4 regions of the Glutamicibacter bergerei genome follow, and region 4 is predicted to be linked to each of the others. Evidence: riboswitches for the same ligand, from Rfam matches in the RefSeq annotation. Region 4 holds a riboswitch; each other region holds the start of a gene.
The links. A riboswitch is a leader RNA that binds a small molecule or an ion and turns the genes downstream of it on or off. The one in region 4 is predicted to bind thiamine pyrophosphate.
Positions count from the first base shown of each region.

Region 1 (5,740 bases), 330 kb from region 4:
AAGCGGTGCGGCACCTTCAGCTGCTGAGCCAAGGCCCCGCCAAGATCGCTGGGATTGGTGGAACTCAGTAGCAGGACCGTGGGTACGGCTAAGGCCATGGCACGTAACCCGGTGGCGATTCCGGCATTCACCGATCCTTCGCTAATGCTAAGAATTCCTAGACTAATCAGTGTGGCCCCGGAGTCCTCACCCACCAAGGCGATCCCCCACGCGGCCAAGGCCCCAGCGATAATCAGTGGCCAGCTTCGGCGCAGGAAGCGTCCCACGCTCAAGCCCGCCAGCGGGAGCGCGAGCAGTGTGGCACCAATAATGACACAGGCCGAGACCCAGTCGATGGTAGAGATTAATGGCAAGGTTGCAGCCGCAACGGCTCCAAGCTTGGCCAGTGGGTTGATCTTTGTCAGCCAGCTGCGCCCCAAGGGAGCATCAAGCATTGGACCCTGCACAGCGATTCGACGCCCAGCATTATCAGCCTCACGAGTCAGATGCAGTGCCGACGCTTCTAGAGCACGGGCAAAATCCACGTCGTGAGTCACCGCCACCACGCTGGTGCCCGAGCGCAACTCTTCGATGAGAATAGTTGCTAGTTCCAGCCACGTATTGGCATCTTGGCCAAAGGTGGGCTCATCTAGGATGAGCACATCGGGTGAGGCTGCAAGTACCGTGGCAACAGATAATCTGCGCTTTTCACCGCCAGAGAGCGTGAACGGATTAGCATCTGCCAGCGCCGTTAGCCCCAAGCGTTCAAGCAACTCCTCTACCCGTCGTTCCACCGCCTGGGAATCAAACTGATCCTGTTGACTGCCCGCTAGCCGTGCCCGTGTCGGTGCGAACGCTAGTTCTTCACGGACGCTCTGGGTGACGAATTGATGTTCTGGCTCTTGGAATACCGTCCCGATTCTGGCCACCAGCATCCCAGCTCGCCAGCTGAACGGGTCATTTCCCTGTCCTTGGGACAGTTGCGGACTTACCTCAAGCGTTCCGGAAGCCGGCTCAAGCAACCCGCCTAAGGTCAACGCCAAGGTGGATTTACCTGCACCATTTTCGCCGAGCACCACCAGCGCCCGGGAGGCGTGCAGTTCTAGGTTTACCGGTTGGGTTCGTTCCGCATGGATACCGCGCGATGCTTGAAGTTCAACCGCGGTCAGTAACTGTGCGCCAGCGCTGGTCCCCACCGGTTCGGTCACTGGAACAAAGCCAGGAACCCAGATACCCGAGGCAGCTAATTCACGACGAATTTTTTCATCGTCAAATAATGCCTGCGGATCTAGGTCATGAACAATTCCTCCACCCGGGGCAAGCACGAGGACTCGATCCACATGTTTGGCCCACGCCTGCAGACGGTGTTCCACCACGATCAGTGTTGCCCCGGTAGTATTCGCCGCGGCGAGTACTGCGTCTCGCAAGGGTTCGATACCTGCCGGATCAATATTTGCGGTGGGCTCGTCCAGCAGCATCAGGCCCGGATTCATTGCCAAGATTCCAGCGAGGGCAAGGCGTTGTTTTTGGCCTCCAGAGAGTTCCTGGGTGCGGTGCGCCAGGTCTAGGTCTCCAAGCCCTACCTCTTTGAGTACCTGTGGGATTCGGGCCCGGATGACTTCTGGGGCAATGCCAAGGTTCTCGGCACCAAAAGCGACGTCGTCACCAACTCGGCTCTGTACGATTTGAGTCTCGGGATCTTGCTGCATGAGACCGACGGGGAATTTCCGGGCAAAAGCATCTTGCTGGTGAATCTTTAGGACACCGGTAGCAATTTGGCGTTCATCTGCTTCCAGCACCCCGGCCAAGGCGTGCAACAACGTGGATTTTCCGGCGCCAGAGGCACCAAGCAAGAGTACTTTCTGTCCTGCAGGAATCTGTACGTTCAGTCCATGTAAGGCTGGAACTTCACGTTCGGCATGATGCCAACCAAAATCGCTGGCAAGAATTTCAAGTCCCCGCCCGGAAGTACGTTCGGCAGTGTGTGCTGCACTGGTGGTACTCACTTCAGACACGTCCCCACGGGCTTTCCAGATGGGCTGAGCGGCTGGTCAAGGCGCCCAGCGCACCGGTTTTTGCCAAGGCGCGAGTGGCTAGCCAAGTCAACAGCCCGGCAATGATCAGACCGGAAATACCGGTGGCAAATACGTGGAACAGTTTCATCGCTTCGGTATATTCCGCGACGTAGCCCATCAGGTAGGCTTCACCGATTCCGCCGAAAATACCGGTCATGAAGCCGGCGAGCAACGCTACGGGTAAATTCCAGCGGCGGTACCTGAAAGCAACAAAAATAACCTCAGCTCCCAGTCCCTGAATGACACCTGAGATTAGTACGCCCAGTCCCCACTGGGATCCTAACAATGCCGAAATGATGGCTGCAAGAAGTTCGCAGTACAGTGCGGCACCGGGTTTACGGATGATCAGCGCTCCGAGTACTGCTGGGAAAAGCCACAAGCCTGAAAGAAGCGCGGTACCTGGTGGGAACGCGACAAATGCGAGGCTGACAATTCCGTAGCCTGCGTTCCACGCCCAAAAGATGACGCCCGAGGCGACAGCGATCACTGATGCTACGACAATGTCTACCACGCGCCATTGCGCGCGAGTTGTTGCTGGTGCAACGTTCATAAGGTTGGTCCTCCTGTGTCAGGAGGGGAGATGTACGGACTCGTAGGCGTTTGATGGCGCACACAATCCGCATCCGAGATGCTCGACTTCCTTCGCCGGTACTAACCGGAGCAGGTTCGAGGGTCTGCGATCTATCGCACTCTCAGCGTCTGGCGCCGCGAACGGCATGACGCTCCCCTGTCGGAATGATTACTGCTCACCCACCATACCGCAGGTATGCTGGGTTACAGAACGAATCCCCAATACACGAATGCGAGGACCACATGAATCCAGTTCAGAAGCTGATCACCCTTGGAATTTCTATGGGTGCAGGAATGCTCGGAAGTAAGCTCATTGACAAGGTATGGCAGGGATTCACCGGAAATGCTGCACCTCGCAAGGGCAGCGAAGAAGCCGCTGAAGCCTCGATGCGTCAAGCTCTAGCCTTCGCAGTCTTTTCCGCCGCAGTCGCAGCAATTCTTCAGGTGCTCGCCGAACGCGGAACAAACAAAGCGATCTCCAGGTTCAGCAAGTAATACTGTGTACTTATAGTTGTGGGGCGGGCCTTCTGGCCCGCCCCACAACTGTTTAATCTCGTTTATGAATTTTCAGTCTCGTCCGCTTTGGTGCCTTCAATTCTTGTTACGGCCCCGGTGTTTCCAGTTGCTTCAGAATGCGTGCTGATAACCCTCTTTAATTCATCAACATGCAACGTTTCTTTGGCAACGTGTTTGGTGCGATATCCGGCGCGACCGATCATGTGAGCCGAAACCGGCGCGGTGAGCAACTGTAATCCCCACGCCAGCACCAAGACCGGGACCAGAATCCAGCTACGCAGGTGAATGGCTAGTCCGGCAAACAACAGCAAGAATCCGAGCACTTGTGGTTTGGTCGCCGCGTGCATGCGCGAGAGCAGGTCCGGGAAGGTGATCAAACCAATTCCGGCGATCAATGACATCAGCGAACCTGCCACAAGCAACACAGCAACAACAATCTCTAGGAAGAAGTCCATTAGGCATTCCTCTGATCCGAGACAAAGCGGGAGACCGTCACCGAGCCGATGAACCCCAGTGTGCAGGCCACCACCACGAAGAGCAGATAATCCGTGTGGCGGTTGATGGCCATATCGAGGCACAACGCGCTGGAAATGATCAGCAAGATGACGTCCAAGGCCAACACTCGATCAAGAATCGAGGGGCCTTTGAAGACTCGCCATAGGCAGGCAATTGAGGCCAGTGCCAGCATGACTCCACCAATCCATACTGCAGTTTCAATCATTTACTTGGCCTCCTAGTGGAGAAATCTGGGCCTTCTTCGGCTTTGATTGCTTCGTATTCGTCGGGACTGCCGATAGCCATGATCAACCGACGTTCAATATCGCGGATATTAGCTCGAGCTTTTTCCACTTCTGCGTCACTATTCACATCGAGGTAGTGCAGGTACAGCGTGGAACTGCTGCGGTCCACATCAACTACGAACGAGCCAGGGATCAGAGTCAGTACGTGTCCTACGGTCATCACGATCAGGTCTGATTCGGTACGCAAAGGGACCGCGATCAGTGCGCTGCGCGCCTTTTTGCCGCGTACTACGGCAATCCACGCCACGTGAACACTGGCCGCAAAAACCTGTCCAATAAACCAGATGAACAACTTCAAGCAATACCAAAGATTAATACGACCTGGCAGAACTACCGGCGGTAGCGGGAATAGATTCATGATGATGATTGACAAGATCGCGCCAAAGAGCAGGTTACCTATGGAGAAGTCTTGCCATAGCGCGCCCCAGACGAAAATCAACAATAAGAGCAGCGGCCATTCCTGTTTAAAGGTGGCGCGGTGCCGGACGCCAGAGGTATCCAGCGCATCATCGATACGCTGATGGCGAGGTGTGAGGTCCTTAGGTTGCATGTCTACGCCTCCTAACTCAACGGTAGTACTGCGTTGATAAATGGTTCACGGGCAATCAGCTCGGCCGCTACGCGCTGGCAGAATGCAAAGATTGGCCCGGCAAAAACTGTGAGTGCAATACCTGCAACTACCAGAGAACCGGTGGCATAGCGCATGCCCCACGGCAAGGATTCCGCTTCCAGCTCGCGTGCAAGCTTACGTCCCAAATGAGGTGCTTGGGCGCCACCGACGGCGGTTTGTTCCAAGACCCGTGTAGATTCGGCCACCAGTTGTGCGCTGGGTACCTCGGCGTCTGCCGCGCGGCGCCAGAACATACGCGCCCACACACGAATAATTGCCAACAAGGTCAAGAGGCTGGTCAGCAGACCTGCGCCAATGACAACCCAAGTGAGCGCGTCTGCATCTGCTGCGGCAGCGTGCAACAGTCCGAATTTTCCGAGGAAACCGGAGAACGGTGGTATGCCGCCCAAGTTGATTGCCGGGATGAAGAAGAGGATTGCTAAGGCCGGGGACAGCTTGGCTAGGGAACCGAGTTTGGTGACGTTTGCGCTCTCGGCGCGACGTTCAATGAGTCCTGCCACCATGAACAGTGAGGTCTGCACAATGATGTGGTGACCCACGTAGTAGATTGTGGCAGCAATGGCTAATGGGCCGCCGACCGCGACACCAAAGATCAAATATCCAATGTGACTGGTCAGCGTGAAGGAGAGCATACGTTTGAAGTCTGTCTGCGCCAACGCACCAAGAATACCGATGACCATGGTCAGGGTCGCAACGACCAGTAGCGCCGCATTCACCGTTCCACCGGGGAAGAGCAGGGTCTCGGTACGCACAATCGCGTAAACGCCGACCTTTGTCAGCAACCCGGCGAACACTGCCGTGACCGGGGCTGGCGCCGTCGGGTAGGAGTCCGGAAGCCAGAGCGAAAGCGGGAAAACGGCTGCTTTGATGCCGAAGGCAATGAGCAGTAAGACGTGCAGGATCAGCTGCGGGCCTTGATCAAGCTCTGGCAGTTTGACGGCCAGGTCTGCCATATTCACGGTACCTGTGGCCGCATAGATCATCGCGATGGCCATCAAGAATATCACCGAGGAGACCACCGAAACAACCACATAGGTGGTACCGGCTCGAATACGCTCGGCCGTGCCACCCAAGGTGAGCAGCACGTAACTGGCGGTCAAGAGAATTTCAAAGCCGACATAAAGGTTGAATAGGTCAGCGGCGAGGAAGGCGTTGGAGACGCCGGCTAG
Region 1 is NZ_CM137131.1:2,691,307-2,697,046, forward strand. Features, by position in the region: gene ACX5K5_RS12505 (ATP-binding cassette domain-containing protein) at 1-1,985, opposite strand, end outside; gene ACX5K5_RS12510 (ECF transporter S component) at 1,987-2,604, opposite strand; TPP riboswitch at 2,675-2,793, opposite strand; gene ACX5K5_RS12515 (DUF4235 domain-containing protein) at 2,868-3,119, shown strand; gene mnhG (monovalent cation/H(+) antiporter subunit G) at 3,182-3,595, opposite strand; gene ACX5K5_RS12525 (MrpF/PhaF family protein) at 3,595-3,861, opposite strand; gene ACX5K5_RS12530 (Na+/H+ antiporter subunit E) at 3,858-4,490, opposite strand; gene ACX5K5_RS12535 (Na+/H+ antiporter subunit D) at 4,502-5,740, opposite strand, start outside.
Region 1: it holds a riboswitch for thiamine pyrophosphate, as region 4 does, so the genes downstream of both, ACX5K5_RS12510 (ECF transporter S component) here and thiO (glycine oxidase ThiO) in region 4, are expected to answer to the same signal.

Region 2 (5,740 bases), 1.1 Mb from region 4:
GCCGGATATCTCGGAGCGACAGTTCTTTTGGAGCCTGTGAACGGTTAACGAAAATTCCCCGCCGGTAAACCGGCGGGGAATTTCACGATCATCACTCGCACCTTCAATGAGGTAATTACTACTCTAAGCGTGAATGCTGTGCAGTATCTTTGGGTGAGCCCGGCGTTTGATGATGGTTGCGGATGATCGCTCTTGAAACCCAGGGCATTGTCCGGCCGTTTAGAATTTCAGCCCGCCTCGAAGGCTTTGGCTTAACGAAAACTCCCCGCCGGTAAACCGGCGGGGAGTTTCACGATCATCACTCGCACCTTCAATGAGGTAATTACTACTCTAAGTGTGCTTGCTGTGCAGGAACTTTGGTTCGGCTTCGTGTTCGCCGGTGCTAGTCCGTGCCGGGCCCGACGGGGATCTTATCCCCGACGTAAACCTTGCCGCCGCTTTCGAGGAACTGCTTGCTCTTCTGCGCCATTCCGGCCAAGGCGGCTTGAGCCTCGGCGGATCCGTACTCGTCACGGATGTCTTGGGAAATACGCATAGAACAGAATTTCGGACCACACATCGAACAAAAGTGAGCGGTCTTTGCCGGTTCTGCAGGAAGCGTTTCATCATGGAACTCCTGCGCGGTGGCCGGGTCCAAGGACAGCGCAAACTGATCATTCCAACGAAACTCGAAGCGTGCTTTGCTCAGGGCGTTGTCTCTGTCGATTGCGCCGGGGTGGCCCTTGGCAAGATCCGCTGCGTGGGCAGCGATCTTGTAGGTAATCACTCCGGTCTTCACATCATCGCGGTTGGGCAGCCCCAGATGCTCCTTGGGAGTCACATAGCAGAGCATTGCCGTGCCGTAACGAGCGATTTCGGTGGCACCGATGGCGCTGGTGATGTGGTCATAACCAGGGGCAATGTCGGTGACCAGAGGGCCAAGCGTATAAAACGGTGCCCCGTCGCACAGCTGTTGTTGGCGTTCCACATTTTCGCGCACCAAATGGAAGGGGATATGCCCGGGCCCCTCAACCATGACCTGCACATCGTGTTTCCAGGCTCGTTTGGTCAGCTCGGCCAAGGTGTCCAATTCGGCAAATTGTGCCGCATCATTGGCATCCGCGATAGATCCCGGACGCAGCCCATCACCTAGGGAGAAGGCCACATCGTAACGGGCAAAGATCTCACACAGCTCATCAAAGTGGGTGTAGAGGAAATTCTCCTGATGGTGCGCCAGGCACCAGCCGGCCATAATTGACCCACCGCGCGAAACCATTCCGGTGACACGGTTGGCGGTCAGCGGGATATAGCGCAGCAAGACCCCGGCATGAATGGTCATATAGTCCACGCCCTGCTCGCATTGCTCAATGACGGTGTCCCGGAAGATCTCCCAGGTGAGTTCATTGGCTTCGCCGTTGACCTTTTCCAGCGCCTGGTAGATCGGCACGGTGCCGATGGGCACCGGGGAATTGCGGATGATCCATTCGCGGGTGGTGTGAATGTCATCCCCGGTGGAAAGATCCATCACCGTGTCCGCACCCCATTTGGTGGCCCACTGGAGTTTGGAGACTTCCTCGGCAATTGAACTGGTGACCGCCGAGTTCCCGATGTTCGCATTGATTTTCACCAGGAACGCCTTGCCGATGATCATCGGTTCGGATTCTGGATGGTTGATATTTGAGGGAATGATGGCGCGGCCGGCGGCTAGCTCGCTGCGCACTAATTCGACATCGCAGTCCTCGCGCAAAGCCACGTAGCGCATCTCTTCGGTGATCAGTCCCCGGCGTGCGTAATGCATTTGGGTGACCCGGGCACCGGGGTGCGAACGCAGCGGAGGTGCGGATCTGCCGGCCCACTCGGCGCTCGCCGTGCCGCGGCGGACCGCGGACTTTCCGTCATCATGCAGGTTGCGCTCACGTCCCGCATAATTTTCGACATCTCCGCGCGCCAGAATCCACGATTCGCGGAATGGTTTCAGGCCTGCGTTAGGTTCGCTTCCCGGACCGCTGGTGCGGTACACCGTCAGCGGTTCATTTGGTTGGCCATTAGGAGAATCCGCCAACTTGATCTGCGTGACGGGAACCGAGATTCCTGTGGACTCGCGGTAGGCAAGAGTGTGGGCGGGGTGCTGTTCAAATTGTTCCACTGTGGGAAACTCACTTCCTTCGCCGGCATTACCCGGACAGGTTCAACGGTCGCGGACGGCAATAGTCCGGTCTCAGCCCCTGCCGGGGCACCCGTGTGGTCTGAAACAACGTACCACGTGCTGAGGAAGCAACTCCAAAAATGAAAGCCGCACTGGGTTCGAGCACTAGAGCTTGAAGCTATGTCTGGGCTTGGCTGCGCGTCAATAGCGCCTCGGAAAACGCGCTGAGCGATGCATCGGGGCTCGGCAGAGTGGCCTGCAGGCAGTGCTATGTATAGCGAATATGTATCATGCATGCTGAGGGTAGGATGGGTGGAGCGTCAGCAGTATAAGGGGAGAAATGAAGCGCCGTATCGCCGATATCGAATATGAGCAGCTGATGCTCAGTCGCTACACCATTGCCCACCAGCGACAGGCTGGCGGACTGGATCGAAGTGTCTATCTGTTGATGAGTCGTATCGATGGGCAAGGTCCGATGACCATCGCGGAACTGAGCCACGCATTACGTTTAGATGCCTCGACCCTGCAACGCCAAGTAACCAGTGCAATCAAGGATGGTTATCTGGAGCGGATTGCCGATCCGGATGGACGCCTGGCTCGTAAGATCACGCTGACAGCTGACGGCGAGCAACAAATGAACGAAGCCCGAAAAGCCTCCACGAACGCGCTGGAACACATCATGGAAGATTGGTCGGCGTCGGATATCGACTCGTTCGCCAATCTTTTGCATCGCTTTAATCTGTCGATCGAAGAATATAGCGATTTGAAACGTGCTTAAAGAAGAACTCCCGTTGGGCAATATCCAACGGGAGTTCTTACGATCATCACTCGCACCTTCAAGGAGGTAGTTACTACATTATCGACGCTTCCTATGCCAGTGCTGAGCGCAAGCTCCGTAATAGCGCAGACTTAGCTGCAGTGATTAGTTAGCTGGAACTTCTTGATGATTGCCTACCGGTTCCAGGACGGGTTTTTCTCGCGCTGAAGGAATCAGTGCGGCAAGAACTGCCGCGATCACCGAGATGCCAGCGCCCAGGATTAGTGCCACGCGGAAGCCAGTCTCCGAAGGGACCATGACACCGCTGAAGTCGGTGGTCATCTGAGCCAAGACGAGACCGACAACAGCCGCGCCGGTTGTGGTGCCTAGCGAACGCATCAGGGTGTTGAATCCGTTGGCGGCGGCGGTCTCGCTACGCGGAACAGCGCCCATAATGATTGCCGGCATCGCGCCGTAGGCAAGCGCGACACCACTGTTGACGACAAGACCGGTGGCCAGCAGGCCCCAGGTGCTGCCCATGCCCAGCAATCCCACGCCATAGCCAATTGCGAGAATCGAGACGCCGAGGGTAAGGGTGAACTTCGGTCCCCGTGCGTCGGTGAGCTTTCCTCCGATGGGAGAAAGCACAAGCATCATCAGGCCTGCCGGAGCCATCCAGAGCCCAGCTGCAAGGATTGACTGTCCCAAGCCGTAGCCGGTTTGTGTTGGCAGCTGAAGGATCTGCGGCATGACCAGCATGCTCGCGTACATGCCAAAGCCCACAAAAATCGACGCGATATTTGTCAGCAGAACTCGTGGAATGACCGCGGTGCGCAGGTCCACCAGGGGATCCTTGGTGCGCGTTTCCCACATTCCCCACAAGGTCAGCGAAACGGCTGCAACCGCCAGTAGTCCCAAGGTTATCGCAGAGGCCCAACCCCACGCGGAGCCCTTGGAAATCGCAAGAATCAAGGAAACTAAGCCAATAGTCAGGCCGATAGCGCCGAGCCAATCGAATCTCTGTCCGGCAGCTCCTGCGGGCAGTGCCGGGATCAGCTTCCAGATGGCTAATGCCACCAGCAGCGTGAGTGCGGCACTTCCATAAAATACCGCGCGCCAGTCGGCAAATTCGATCACTGCCGCGGAAAGTGGCATGCCCACCGCTCCGCCAACGCCTAGCGTGGCGCTGACCGTGGCAATGGCCGCGGAGAGACGTTCTTTAGGTACCAAGTCGCGCAACATTGCGATGCCCAGCGGCACCATTCCCGAACCGAAGCCTTGCAGCGCACGTCCGGCAATCATCAGTTCCACATTTGGTGCGACCGCACAAAGGATCCCACCGATAAACAGTGGGATCGCCAAAATGAGGATCATTTTCTGCTTGCCAAAAAGGTCGCCGAGTCGCCCGGAGATGGGTACCGCTACTGCTGCTGCCAGTAAGGTCGCGGTAATGATCCAAGCGGCATTGTCCGCCGAAGTGTTAAAGATGCTTGGGAGCTGTGGGATCAGCGGGGTCACCATGGTTTGAGTGAGCGATGAAGCGATGCCTGCCGAGGCGAGAACGCCTACGGCAAGACCTGAGCCGGGGATTCCGGCTGAGGTGGGTCTGGACACGAGGACCTTTCAGAGAGAATGTGTAAGATACATACTGTATTCATCTTACACATCCTTGCGGCGACTAAAGGAGCGGAGTGGTGCAGGTGAGGGAGGCCCGTTATGTCTTGGTACTAAAACCTAAGGGGGCTCAACTGCGCCTGCTTCTCGCGGATTCGCCGGATGTACGCAGAATATCCGACACGGTTTGCTGGATCTAATGAAGTCGGCCGATAGCTTCTCCGGCAAGTAATGAAGTTTTGCTCCCGCTGCTCGTGATAGATCTCTCGGGCGAATCTTTGATCATGCGTCTGTTGTTGCGCGATAGGGGACCGCGGTGGGGCGCCGCGCCCATTTCCACTCAGCTGCAGTGCCTGATGCACAGAGTCTAGGCGAAAACATGAATGAATTATGTGTTAACGACTATGGTTCAAAATCCCGTCTGAATCTAAGGTTGATTCCATGACACAGAGCAACGCGGCCCACCCGCTGAATGTGGCGATAGTTCCAGACTCGTTCAAGGGCAGCGCCCGAGCTAGCGAAGTAGCTGCAGCGATTGCCGACGGTGTGCAAGCAGCTGCAAGCTCAGTCAGCCGTGACGTGGAAATTACGGCGGTCCCTTTTGCCGACGGCGGCGAGGGAACCCTTGACGCACTGACCGACGCATGGGGGACCGAGCCGCAAAGTGTCCGAACTACTGATGCGCTGGGCCGAACAGTCAGTTCCCGTTTTGGCTTATCTGCAGACGGGACAACAGCCGTAATCGAAGCTGCCGAAGCCGCCGGATTGCCTCAAGTTAGTGACGTGCCCCGCCAGCCATTGAACGCGACGACCTTTGGGCTCGGCGCACTTGTCACGCAGGTATTAGATCTGGGTGTCCAAAAAATCATTCTTTGCCTGGGCGGTTCGGCAACCACCGACGGAGGAGCTGGAATTTTAGTCGCACTTGGGGCGAAGCTCCTCGACGCGCAGAAACAAGAACTTGCTCCAGGCGGTGGCCCGCTTAATGAGTTGGCCGGCATTGACGTCTCCACTTTGGATCCGCGGGCACAACACGTCACTTGGCAGGTCGCCTGTGATGTCACCAACCCACTACTGGGTGCTAACGGTGCCGCCGCAGTATTCGGTCCACAGAAAGGCGCCTCACCACAGGACGTAGAAAAGCTGGATGCGGGTCTGCGAAAATTGGCAGATGTTCTAGAAGCTGCGACTGGGCGAAAAATTCGTGAACGCGCAGGAATGGGTGCCGCAGGCGGCCTGGCTCT
Region 2 is NZ_CM137131.1:3,473,502-3,479,241, reverse strand. Features, by position in the region: gene thiC (phosphomethylpyrimidine synthase ThiC) at 383-2,125, opposite strand; TPP riboswitch at 2,123-2,230, opposite strand; gene ACX5K5_RS16010 (MarR family winged helix-turn-helix transcriptional regulator) at 2,466-2,903, shown strand; gene ACX5K5_RS16005 (MFS transporter) at 3,048-4,496, opposite strand; gene ACX5K5_RS16000 (glycerate kinase) at 4,938-5,740, shown strand, end outside.
Region 2: it holds a riboswitch for thiamine pyrophosphate, as region 4 does, so the genes downstream of both, thiC (phosphomethylpyrimidine synthase ThiC) here and thiO (glycine oxidase ThiO) in region 4, are expected to answer to the same signal.

Region 3 (5,740 bases), 1.3 Mb from region 4:
CAGAATGTGCTGGACTCCGATGGAAATGGTCTGCGGCCAATGCAGCCGCTCATCCGGGGCAACAACCTCACCTTCGGTGATGGTCTTCCCGTTGCCGTGAATGCTCCACTTCATGCGTTCCTCCAGAATTCGTAGCCCCGCGTTTAGGCCGTAGAGAAGTCTACGCCCTGGGCATGAGACTGCGCGAAGAATGACAGCTCATGTTCGGCCGAACGCCTGAACGCATCCCACATTCTGCTCCGGGTGGCCGGGTCGGCAAGCTGCCAGGCTTCGGTCACCATGTTGATCGCCTGCGCGGTGGCCTCATCAAATTCGACCGAACTATAGGTGGATAGCCAGCTCTCATAACGGTGACCGGGATGGTTTGCGGCGCTCAGCCGGTTGCCGATGTCCTGATAGATCCAATAACACGGCAGGATCGCGGCGATCAGTTCCGCATAGTTTCCCGCGCAGGAGCTCAGATGGTTGACGTAGTTCAGCGTGGTGTCGCTCGGTTCGGGAGATAAATTACGCAATTCACTGCGGTGCAGCTGCAATTCACCTTCCAAGATCCCCTGCGCGCCCTTAGCCCAGAACCGCTGCGCCTCGATCTGCGGGGCTAGCGTGCTGGCTTGCGTGAGCACCTGCGCGTAACGCTGCAGATAGAGGGCATCTTGGGCCAGATAATATTCGAATCTCTCGCGTTCCAAGGTTCCCGCGGAGAGCTCGATAATAAACTGCAGCTCATCGATGCCTTCTCGCAGCTGACCAATGTCTCGCCACCACTGGGCCATCGGGTCGCTGGACACTGGCGGCAGTAGCGCGGCGAAGTGATTCACCGGGCCGTGTCCACTGCCCACCTTGAGCTCATCGGCCGCGGCAATCGCCGCATGAAGGTAGTTTTTGGCTGCTCCCAGTGCGGCGGCCCAGTCGCCGAGCAGCGCATACTGTGTGGCCAGTGCGCTAGATAGCGTACAACCGGTACCGTGGGTGTTTTTTGTGGACAGCCGTTGACTATCAAAACTGGCGATCAACCCCTCGGGGCCAACCAGTGCATCGGGGCACCTGTCGCCGGGAAGATGCCCGCCTTTGGCCACCACCAGCACCGAGTATTTAGCAGCCAGACGTCCAGACTGTGCCACCAATTCTTCCCAGTTGCTGACCTGTTCCTCGCCGAGCAACGCGGCAAGTTCCGCGGTATTCGGGGTGAGCACATCTGCCCGGGTTAACAACGCGTCCAAGGTCGAATCAGTCTCCAGCAGCCGGTCCCCGCTCGTGGCGATCATTACCGGATCCAATACCACCGGAGCACTGAGCGTTTCTAACCAGGCAGCAACCGCCGCGACAATCTGCGAATTTGCCAGCATCCCGATCTTGACCGCATCGATGTGTACGTCCTGGGATACCGAGGTGAGTTGTTTAGCCACGAACTGCGCATCGATGGGCAGCACTGCGTCCACGCCGTGGGTATTTTGCGCGGTGAGTGCGGTAATCACACACATGCCGTATCCGCCATTGGCTCCGATGGTCTTCAGATCTGCTTGGATCCCCGCACCCCCGGATGGGTCGGACCCGGCGATGGAAAGAATGTTTGGACTCATTTGGCTGCCTCCCAAATACTGAGCAGTTCGGCGCTCGCCGAATGCGGATCCTCGGCGGAGCAGATGGCGCGCACTACGGCCATACCGGCTGCCGCGCCGGTTCGTAATGCTGGCGCATCGGCTGCGGTGAGCGAGCCGATTGCCACGCAGGGCAGTGTGGTCAGTGCTGCGGCTCGGGCAAAACCAGCTAAACCTAATGGGGTCGGATGGTCTTTTTTCGTGGGAGTAGCGCGAATCGCGCCGACCCCCAAATAATCTAGGTACTGCGCCTGGTCATTGGCGTGAGCAAGCTGTTCATCGGTGGAGGCACTCAGACCGATGATTCCCTCACCAATGATCTTCCGGGCGTAGGAAACCGGAATATCCTTCTGGCCGATGTGAATTCCTGTGACCGCGGCGCCGGCGGCGCGAGCTGCCAAAAACACGTCGATCCGATCGTTGACCAGTAATTCTGCCTTGCCGGCGGTGAGCCGTGCTGCGGCACAAGTCAGTTCGAAAAATTCGCGAGCACTTTCATCTTTGGCGCGTAACTGCACCCATTGAACTCCAGCGGCTACCGCTGACTCAATAACTTCTAGGGTGCTGCGTGGCTGGCAGCTTTGGGTGTTGGCCACGAGGTAAATTCCGAGATCACGCATGGTTTGCCTCCTGAAGGCGCAGATTGAGCAGTTCTTCCGGGGCGAATAATGAGAGTTCGTCGAGGAAAGCCGAGGCAAAACTTCCCGGACCGCGGCTGAGCGCCAACGCATTCTCGGCGGCCAGGCCATACATGCCGTGAGCTGCAATAGTTGCTTCAAACGGGTCATCGGTGATCGCCAGCATGCCGGCACACACCGCGCCCAGCGCGCACCCACCCCCGGTTATCCCGGTCAGGCCGATGCCATTGCTATGCACCAAGGTGGTGCGCGTGGCATCAATAATCGCGTCGGCTGCCCCAGAAATTGCCACCACGCTCCCGTAATTCTGGGCCAGTTCGCGTCCTGCGGAGATCGCTGCGGATACGGTGTCCTGCGCGTCTACTCCGCGCCCGGTGGACTGATACCCAGCCAGTGCGAGGATTTCTGAGGCATTGCCGCGGATTAGCGTGGGGTGTTGGGCAAGGATCTTTCGGGCGAACTCGGTGCGCACCGGCAAGGCGCCCACTGCCACAGGATCCAATACCCAAGGTGTTCCCGCTTTGGTCGCACCGCGCACCGCTTCGTCCATTGCGCGTAGTTGTTCGGTGCTCGGCGTGCCTAGATTCACCAATACCGCGGACGCTACGGCTGCGAAAGGACCGGCCTCTCCCGGAAGGTTTGTCATCGCCGGGGCCGCACCGGAAGCTAGTAGTACATTGGCGGTGAAATTTGTGACCACAGTGTTGGTCAGGCAAAACACCAAGGGTGATTGTTGCCGATACTTTTGGGCAACGGTCACTAGAGTCATGCGACATCCCTCCGCTAGTTTGAACTAGTTCAGGTTCGACGGGTCTCATCTCAGTCGGTGAATCCGACACCCCGTGTCACTGGGTCGAGCGTACTCAGGTTAGTGCTCGAACATCAAGTTCATCCCCGCGTCCGGCGTTGCACGAGCGCTTTGACCGTCAGTTCGTCGATGCCTTGTTCGCGGGCTAAGCGCCACACTTTATCCACCGCTTCAATCAGCTCATTGCTAATCTCTTCCGTAGCGGGCACGGAGTTAACCACGGTTCCGGCACGCCGGCGGGAGGTCACCAGCCCGGCAGCTTCAAGTTCTTTATAGGCACGTGCCACGGTCCCCGAAGCTACCCCTAAATCGGTTGCCAACGCGCGCACGGTGGGTAACTTACTGCCCGTAGGTAACTCGCCGAGCGAAATGAGGGAAGAAATTTGCGTGCGGATCTGCGCATAAGGTGGCAATGCAGCATTCAGATCCACAAAAATATGTTGGCTCATACCAGCTGACGTACCTTCGCCGCTGGCCGAGCCAGGAAGATGACCGCCGGGCAACAAAACACGATTACCGCAGCGGCCCACAGGTACGGGGCTGGCGCATAGCCCCAGCCCGGCATCATTATGATGGCAGCGGTCACGGTGCGCAGCGCTCGAAATTCCAGCACCCGACGGTACCAAATTTCTTGCTCAGCACTGACCTGCCAGGGTAGGGACACCCGTCGAGCCCACCAGATGTAGCCGGCGGTCAGCACAAGGACCGCGAGAACCATGAGCAGTGCAAAAGTCGGACCGACTTTGACCAGCCCCCAGAAATATTTTAATGGGGGGTTGATCAGTAGATAGCCACTGACGATGATCAAGATCCCGGCAAGTATATATACATAGCGTGGAAGGTTCCGGATATTCCGTGCCTGGTGGTGAACGGATTTGGAGCTGTGGTGCACATATCCCAAGTACCCGGCGTTTAACGCCAGGTACAGGGCGACAAAGCCGGCCAGTAGCAGCATCACCTGTGGGGCATCCTCCCCGGGGCGTGTGTCGAAGCTAATTTCGGCCTGCCTGGACCATGGCATCAGGGCCATCCCCACCAGGCTGAGTGCGGTGGTGATGAAGCCTAGGGAGAAGAGATTTTCGCGCATGCGCGAAAATGCGCTGCTCGGCACGGTGTCCGCATTCTTAACAAAGTTTGCGGGAGGTGCCCACGCGGCCACAAGAATGAAAATGAGCAACATCGCAAAATTTCCGACGTTCTGCCATATCCGATAATCATCTGCCTCGGGGTACAGGTTGAGTAACCAGGAAGACTTGTACTGCAGTGCCGCCACGCCCACGGTGGCGAAGCCAAGGATTGCGGTGCGTAAGAGTCGATTCAGCCAGACCGCACGGATTACCTGATTGTCGTGGGGAGTCAGCGATCCCAATGGTTTGCGGAACAGAATCAAGGCCGTGGCGATAAGCAGCGCAAGACCTAACGAAGCCAGGCTCAGAGAATATAACGGGATGAGTGTTGCGGCCTCAGCCAACCCTTCCTGAGCGCTTTGCAGAGTCCCGCCGCCGCCCGTGGAATCGAAGGTCTCCACGGCAAATTGTGCCGGATATCCTGCGACATCACGGATGAAGAATAGTGCGGTTGCGGAGCCAAAAAATACTAGCACTGCAATCAGGCTCAGCGCCCGGGGCAACGGGGTGAACACCGAGCGAGGTTCCAATGAGGCGGCACGCACGGCGGTGACCGACTTCGGCCACGAATAAAGTCCCAGCAGGTAGATCAGCAGTAACCAGAGGCCCGGGTTGATGGCGTCAATAACCTCCGCGACACCAATGTCCGTTCCTGTGACGGTATTTTTGAGATCTCCGGCCGAGCCAGAAGTGCAGACGAAGAAAGCGATCAGCGCGCACCAGAAGGAATGCGAGCGTGCTCGGGTGAGCGCCGGGCGATTGTCTTGCTGGGCTACTAAGCGTAGCCACAGGTAGATCAAGGCGGCACCGATTGCGATTCCGAATGTGGCGGAGGAGAGCTGATCCATAATTTCCTTCGTTGGCTGAAAACTAATGTAGCAACTACTTGATACAAACGGAAGGTCTTGGCAGCTAATGAAGTAGCATCAACCCATGGGTCTCTTCACCTCAAATCCTTTGCCCGATCCCGTCGGCGACTCCGCGCCACCGGTCGATGAACATCCCTCGCGAATCGCAGCGGTCTTAGAACATCTGCGTCATTCCGCGGACACACGCATCACTCACCCGCGGCGTTTTCGCGCCGGGCAGCTACGCGCCCTAGAAAAAATGCTGGCAGAACGTACCGGGGAGTTCGTTGATGCGCTAAATCAGGATCTGGGGAAGGGGGCCACGGAAGCAAAGTTCAGCGAGATTGACGTGGTCCGAGCGGAAATTGACCATGCCCAGAAGCACCTCGCAGAGTGGATGGATTCCACTAGCGTAAAGGTGCCGCTCGCACTGCAACCGGCCATCGCAAAGGTCGAGCCGCGCCCGTTAGGCGTAGTACTAATTATTGGGCCGTGGAACTATCCACTGCAGTTGATGCTCGCCCCGTTAGTTGCTGCCATCGCCGCTGGTAACGCCGCGCTACTGAAACCCTCCGAGCTCGCCCCGGTTACCTCCGGGGTGTTGGCCAAACTCCTACCGATGTATCTGGATTCCCGGGTTTATGCGGTAGTCGAGGGCGGTGTGGATACCGCCACGGAGCTCCTTGCAGCGCGCTGGGATCACATTTTTTACACCGGCGGA
Region 3 is NZ_CM137131.1:49,168-54,907, forward strand. Features, by position in the region: gene ACX5K5_RS00245 (uracil-xanthine permease family protein) at 1-114, opposite strand, end outside; gene thiD (bifunctional hydroxymethylpyrimidine kinase/phosphomethylpyrimidine kinase) at 144-1,580, opposite strand; gene thiE (thiamine phosphate synthase) at 1,577-2,218, opposite strand; gene thiM (hydroxyethylthiazole kinase) at 2,211-3,005, opposite strand; TPP riboswitch at 2,995-3,089, opposite strand; gene ACX5K5_RS00265 (GntR family transcriptional regulator) at 3,125-3,493, opposite strand; gene ACX5K5_RS00270 (hypothetical protein) at 3,490-5,019, opposite strand; gene ACX5K5_RS00275 (aldehyde dehydrogenase family protein) at 5,105-5,740, shown strand, end outside.
Region 3: it holds a riboswitch for thiamine pyrophosphate, as region 4 does, so the genes downstream of both, thiM (hydroxyethylthiazole kinase) here and thiO (glycine oxidase ThiO) in region 4, are expected to answer to the same signal.

Region 4 (5,740 bases):
GAACTATCTGCAGAGGAAGAGTTGAGCACCGAACCCGCGGCGAATATTTTACTGCGTCATGCCAGTGTCGGCGCCAAGGCCATGCGACGATAACACTATGAGTGAAAATAGTCGCGAAGTCCGTGAAGTCAGTGTAGTGCGGACCGCATCACGTACGTATAAGGCCACGAGTGCCGAAACCGGTTCGAGTATTGAGTTCGGACAGGCCGAGGGGCTGCTGACCCCGGTTGAACTTCTCTTGGCGGCCATCGCCGGATGTTCGAGTATCGATGTTGACGTTGCCACGACTCGGAGAAGCGAGCCAGAGAAATTTGAGGTGACAGCATCGGGTGACAAGCTCACTGAGGATGGCGCCAGCCGGATGGAGGACATCCGTCTCGGGTTTGATCTCAAATTCCCGGACACCGAAGAGGGGCGTAAGGCTGCAGGTATGGTCGAACGTATCGTCAAGCTGTCACATGATAAATATTGCACCGTTTCCCGCACGGTCGAACTGGGCGCCAAGGTCACCAGTGAGATAGCCAAAAGTTAGTTTTACCTGCACTAAATGAATTTTTTGACCCGCCATAGCTCAGCATTGCTCATGGCGGGTTTTTACTTTTATCTATACAGGGAACTCACATATTGGTCACTTGTTTTAGGATCTGGAAATAATTTTAAGTATCACTGGATTCGTAGGTTATAAGCGAAGAAGGTTATCGAAAGCGTAGAATCTTACTGCTTTTACTTCTGAATCCGAAGGTGGAATACGTGAAATTCTTCGAGTTACCCACCCCTTGTCGCTAGTTTGCCCTAGTCAGCAAAAAATCCTCGTCGTAGGGTCTAAATCATCCCCACGTTGAAGGAGCAGTAATGCAATCTCAGAACGTATTAGGAAACATTGACTGGGCGTCGATGCTACAAAAAATAGCCATCGCGCTAGTAATTCTCATCATTACTTGGTTGATAGCAAAAGTTGTTAAATGGGCTGTCTCCAAACTCGTCACCAAGATCAAGTTCCTCCAAAAACAAGGCACCGATGGAAAGCAAATCGGCGACTCCCTGGGTAAAGTTGCTGGTCTGATTGTCTGGCTCTTTGGCCTGGTTGCAATTCTCCAGGTCTTCGCGCTGACTGAGGTGCTCTCTCCGGTTCAAGATTTGCTCGGCGGAGTCATGGGCTTCTTGCCGAACCTCATCGGTGCAGCATTCATCTTCATCATCGGCTACGTGATCGCTAACGTCATCAAGCAGCTGATCCAGACCGGTCTGGGCACTGTTGATTTCAGCGCTTTGGTCCGAAAGGTTACCCCCGGAGATGCCGAAGAGGTTGATCCGGAAACTTCAATTCGCACCCAGCGGACCATCGTTGATGTCATCGCCAACATCGTGTTTGCACTGATCCTGTTGGTTGTCTCGATTTCTGCACTTCAGGTTCTTGGTATCGCCGCTATTTCGGTACCTGCGCAGGAAATGCTGCAGATCGTCCTGACTGCCATTCCACAGGTCATCATGGCGCTGATTCTTCTGGCAGTGGGCTTCCTGATTGCTAAGTTCGTAGGCAAACTGATCGAATCCACGCTTCGTGGTGTCGGTACTGACCGCGTTGTGGCCGGTTGGGGAGTCGTCCCTGAAAGCCAGAGCGCATCAGGCATCCTCGCTACCATCGTGAAGATCGCAATTATCCTGTTCTTCGCTGTGATGGCAGCAAGCATGCTGAATTTCCCGGCAATCACCAATATCCTCAACGAGGTGCTGGAGCTGGGCGGCAAGGTCGTCTTCGGCGCAGTGATCATCGCGATTGGCTTCGTCTTGGCTAACGTCATCCGTCGACTGATGGGTGATACTACGGCTTCGAAGATTGTCCGCTACACCGCCATCGCACTGTTCGTGGCGATGGGCCTGAAGTACATGGGCCTGGCCGACTCGATCATCAACATGGCCTTCGGTGCCATCGTGATTGGTGCGGCACTAGCAGCAGCCCTAGCCTTCGGACTGGGTGGACGCGATGCGGCGGCACGTACCTTGGAGAAGATCGATCTGAACAAGTTGGACGAACCGGCTAGCACCGGCACCGTGCCAACTCGTCCGGCACCGACGACTCCAACTCGTCCGTCACCAACCACGCCTCCGACAACACCAGACGAGTTCTAATACTTAGGGCTTGACGCATCAAAAAGGTGGGACCGATTGCTCGGTTCCACCTTTTTACTGCCCAAAAATGGGCCGCGACGTCCAGCATTTTCGAGTCTGATTTGGACTATTGATCCTTCCGTACCTCAGTGCAAAGCCAGCGCGGTGATGGGTGGTGCTTGGTCGGTGATCAACCGAGCATAATTTAGAACATCGATACGCTCGCCGTTGATTAAGAACTTGTCCCGTTCCCGGCCTTCGAGCACAAAACCACAACGCTCGGCGACCTTTTTAGATGCAGGATTATTCACCCGCAGGCCCAACTCCAAACGGTGTATCTGATGGGCGGTAAAAAGCTCGTCAGCCAAAGCAGCCAGTGCGCGGCTAGCTAATCCGCTACCGCGATGCGCCGCATGCATCCAATACCAGACCCAGGCGTTGCGATTTCCGGAGTCAATACTCGCAGAGACTAGACCGACTAAGCCGGTACCTTGAACTATCGCTAGTGGTACTTGTTGGTCAGGATTTTTTAGTAGCTGCTGAATGTAGTTCTCTGCCTCGACAAGGTTTTTAACCTCACCTTGCCGCGCCATGTCGGGGTGGGAACAAAAAGCCTCAAGAACTTGGGGTGCATCGCTAGGACGCAACGGACGAACAAAAGCTTGAGCCTCTGACTCGACATAAGGTGAGGTCGCGACATCGGCGGGGAACTTGGGCAGCTTGGTTCCTTGGTGGAAGAGCAACTGCCAACCATGGGCCGAATGGATCCACAGCGAGGTGCGCTGGCTCGGGGTGTCCGCGCCGGTTTTCCAGCGTAGTAACACCAGAGTCTCACTGAGCTGTTGGATACGCGGCTCGAGCAATTGGAACGTAGGTGATTGGTCTACTGGTTCAGTCATGAGCAGTTTGATGATTTGGCTGCGATCGTAGTTTCTGCCGGAGGCTCCAACTTCCTCGAAGTCTTCATGAAGTAGCCGTTTGAGCTCCTGCTGATTGTGGCGAATGCGCTGAGTTAGCAATTGCTTTTCACCGTCAATGATCTTTGCGGCTACCAAGTGATCAGGAGATAAATCTCCCGGGACAGAAAATTCGGGCATGGCAACGAGTAAAACACAGGACAGCTATGGCTGTGAAGTCATGAAGTTAGTAATTGTGAGCCCTGACATGCTTATAATCCAAGTACTCCGCGGGAGCCCTTAAGGGCTGAGAGGGCTTTGTGCCGACCGCTACACCTGATGCGGGTCATGCCGCCGTAGGAAGGAATTGCCTTCGTGCACACTGTCATTGTCGGCGCCGGAATTATCGGTCTCGCCACAGCTTTCGAACTTCGCGCTCGCGGTGTTGAAGTCACGATCATTGATCCGGCTCCCGGTTTAGGTGCAAGCCATGCGGCCGCCGGGATGCTCGCGCCAACTGCCGAAACCACCTGGGGCCAGGACCAACTTCACAGGCTGATGTCCTGTTCGGCCAAGGCCTACCCCGAATTTATTGATCGAATTTTTCAGGCCACCGGCCAGCGCGCTGCTTACGTTGAAAATTCGACTTTGGTGATCGCCGCCGAACTGGCGGATATGGATGCGCTGTTGGAATTAAAGCGGCTACAAGATTCTTTAGGGTTCAGCGCTGAAAGACTTGTGCCGAGCGCCGCACGCAAACTTGAACCTGCGCTGGCGACAAACATTGCTGGCGCCATATACTGCGCCGCAGATCAACAATTGGACCCACGGTCTTTGCTGAAGATTCTGATCAGCTACTTTGAATCCTCCATCGTGCACGAGACCGTGGTGGGGCTCCTGAGTCACGGGTCAAAAACCTGCGGTGTGATCACCTCCAGCGGGCTGCGAATCCCTGCAGACCAAGTGCTTCTGGCCGCCGGTCTGGGGCAAATTCCGGGCGTATCAAACCTCGCGCTACGCCCGGTCTATGGCGATATCTTACGGTTGCAAGGCTCAACACGATTCCCCTTGATCAAGCGAACTGTTCGCGGGATTGTGCACCGTGAACCGGTCTATCTGGTCCCACGCGCCGACGGAAGTTTGGTCCTGGGTGCGTCAAGCAGGGAAGACGGACAAGAGCAGGTCAACGTGGGACAACTACATGCGTTGTTGGACAATGCGCGCAGGCTTGTGCCGGGCATCGTGGATACCACGCTGAATGAAGCAATCGTCCGTGCGCGTCCCACCACCCCGGACGACAGGCCGCTGATTGGCCGGCTGGATGCCGGGCTCGTCCTGTCAACCGGCTACTCGCGACACGGGGTGCTGCTAGCCCCATTCGGAGCACGGGTCGGCGCCGGGTTGCTGCTCGATGACCCACAAGACGCGCATCTACTCGCCGCAGTCTCGCCGGAAAGATTTGGCGAAGTCCACCTGCAAACCAGCACCTTCTAGGAGACAAAAAACATGCAACAAATAGAACTTTTCCTCAACTCCACACCCACCACCATGCCCGCCAACAGCACAGTGCGTGAACTGATCGCCACACATACCGGAAAACGAATCACCGACGAAGGCAGAGCCAGCGATGGATCACGTCTGGGCATTGCGGTCGCGGTGGACTCTGCGGTGGTGCCACGCAGTGGGTGGAATGATTTTTCGTTGCAGCCTGGCCAGCGAGTAGAACTAGTCACCGCAGCGCAGGGAGGCTGAAGATGGAAAAACTTACGATGGACAACGATGGATTTGAAGTTGCCGGGGTAGGGTTCGCTTCTCGACTCATTCTTGGCACCGGGGGAGCGACCTCGCTGGATATTTTAGAACAAGCGCTCCGTGTCTCAGGTACGGAGCTGACTACGGTTTCGATCAGGCACTTCGCCGCTGCTGGCTGTGGTTCGGTGTACGAACTTTTAGCTCGCAATTCTGTGCGCCCACTGCCGAACACCGCCGGTTGTTTCACCGCGCGGGATGCGATACTCACCGCCCAGCTGGCGCGTGAAGCTCTGGAAACAAACTGGATCAAACTTGAAGTCATCGCCGACGAACATACGCTGCTTCCGGACCCAATTGAACTATTTACCGCTGCCGAGGAACTAGTTAATGACGGATTCCAGGTTTTCGCCTACACCAATGACGATCCGGTCATGGCTATGAGGTTAGAGCAGTTGGGTGTAGCGGCGGTGATGCCAGCTGGTGCCCCGATCGGTTCGGGCTTAGGGATCCTTAATCCACATAATATTTCCACTATTACCGCCCGAGCCTCGGTGCCGGTCATCTTAGATGCCGGGGTAGGTACCGCCTCGGATGCGGCCAAAGCCATGGAGCTGGGTTGTGACGCCGTACTGTTGGCCAGCGCGGTCACGCGAGCCAATAACGCACCCTTGATGGCCGCCGCCATGCGTGATGCCGTCCGTGCAGGTCGCGCGGCACGGCTGGCCGGACGCATCGTGCAACGCGACCTTGCGCTGGCTTCCTCGCCAGATTCCGGGATGATGCAGGCGCTCATTGGTGACTTCTCGTGAGCGCCGAACCGCGCCTTGCCCGGGAGTTAACCGCGACGCAACTAGCTAGATATTCTCGACACCTGACTCTGCCAGGAGTCGGAATCACCGGGCAAAACCGTATCGCCAACGCCAAGGTATTGATTATCGGCGCTGGGGGATTGGGTAGTCCTATTGCCAGCTATCTGATCGCCG
Region 4 is NZ_CM137131.1:2,362,538-2,368,277, reverse strand. Features, by position in the region: gene ACX5K5_RS10915 (GNAT family N-acetyltransferase) at 1-93, shown strand, start outside; gene ACX5K5_RS10910 (OsmC family protein) at 98-532, shown strand; gene ACX5K5_RS10905 (mechanosensitive ion channel) at 853-2,130, shown strand; gene ACX5K5_RS10900 (GNAT family N-acetyltransferase) at 2,256-3,206, opposite strand; TPP riboswitch at 3,286-3,385, shown strand; gene thiO (glycine oxidase ThiO) at 3,381-4,499, shown strand; gene thiS (sulfur carrier protein ThiS) at 4,512-4,757, shown strand; gene ACX5K5_RS10885 (thiazole synthase) at 4,760-5,566, shown strand; gene ACX5K5_RS10880 (ThiF family adenylyltransferase) at 5,563-5,740, shown strand, end outside.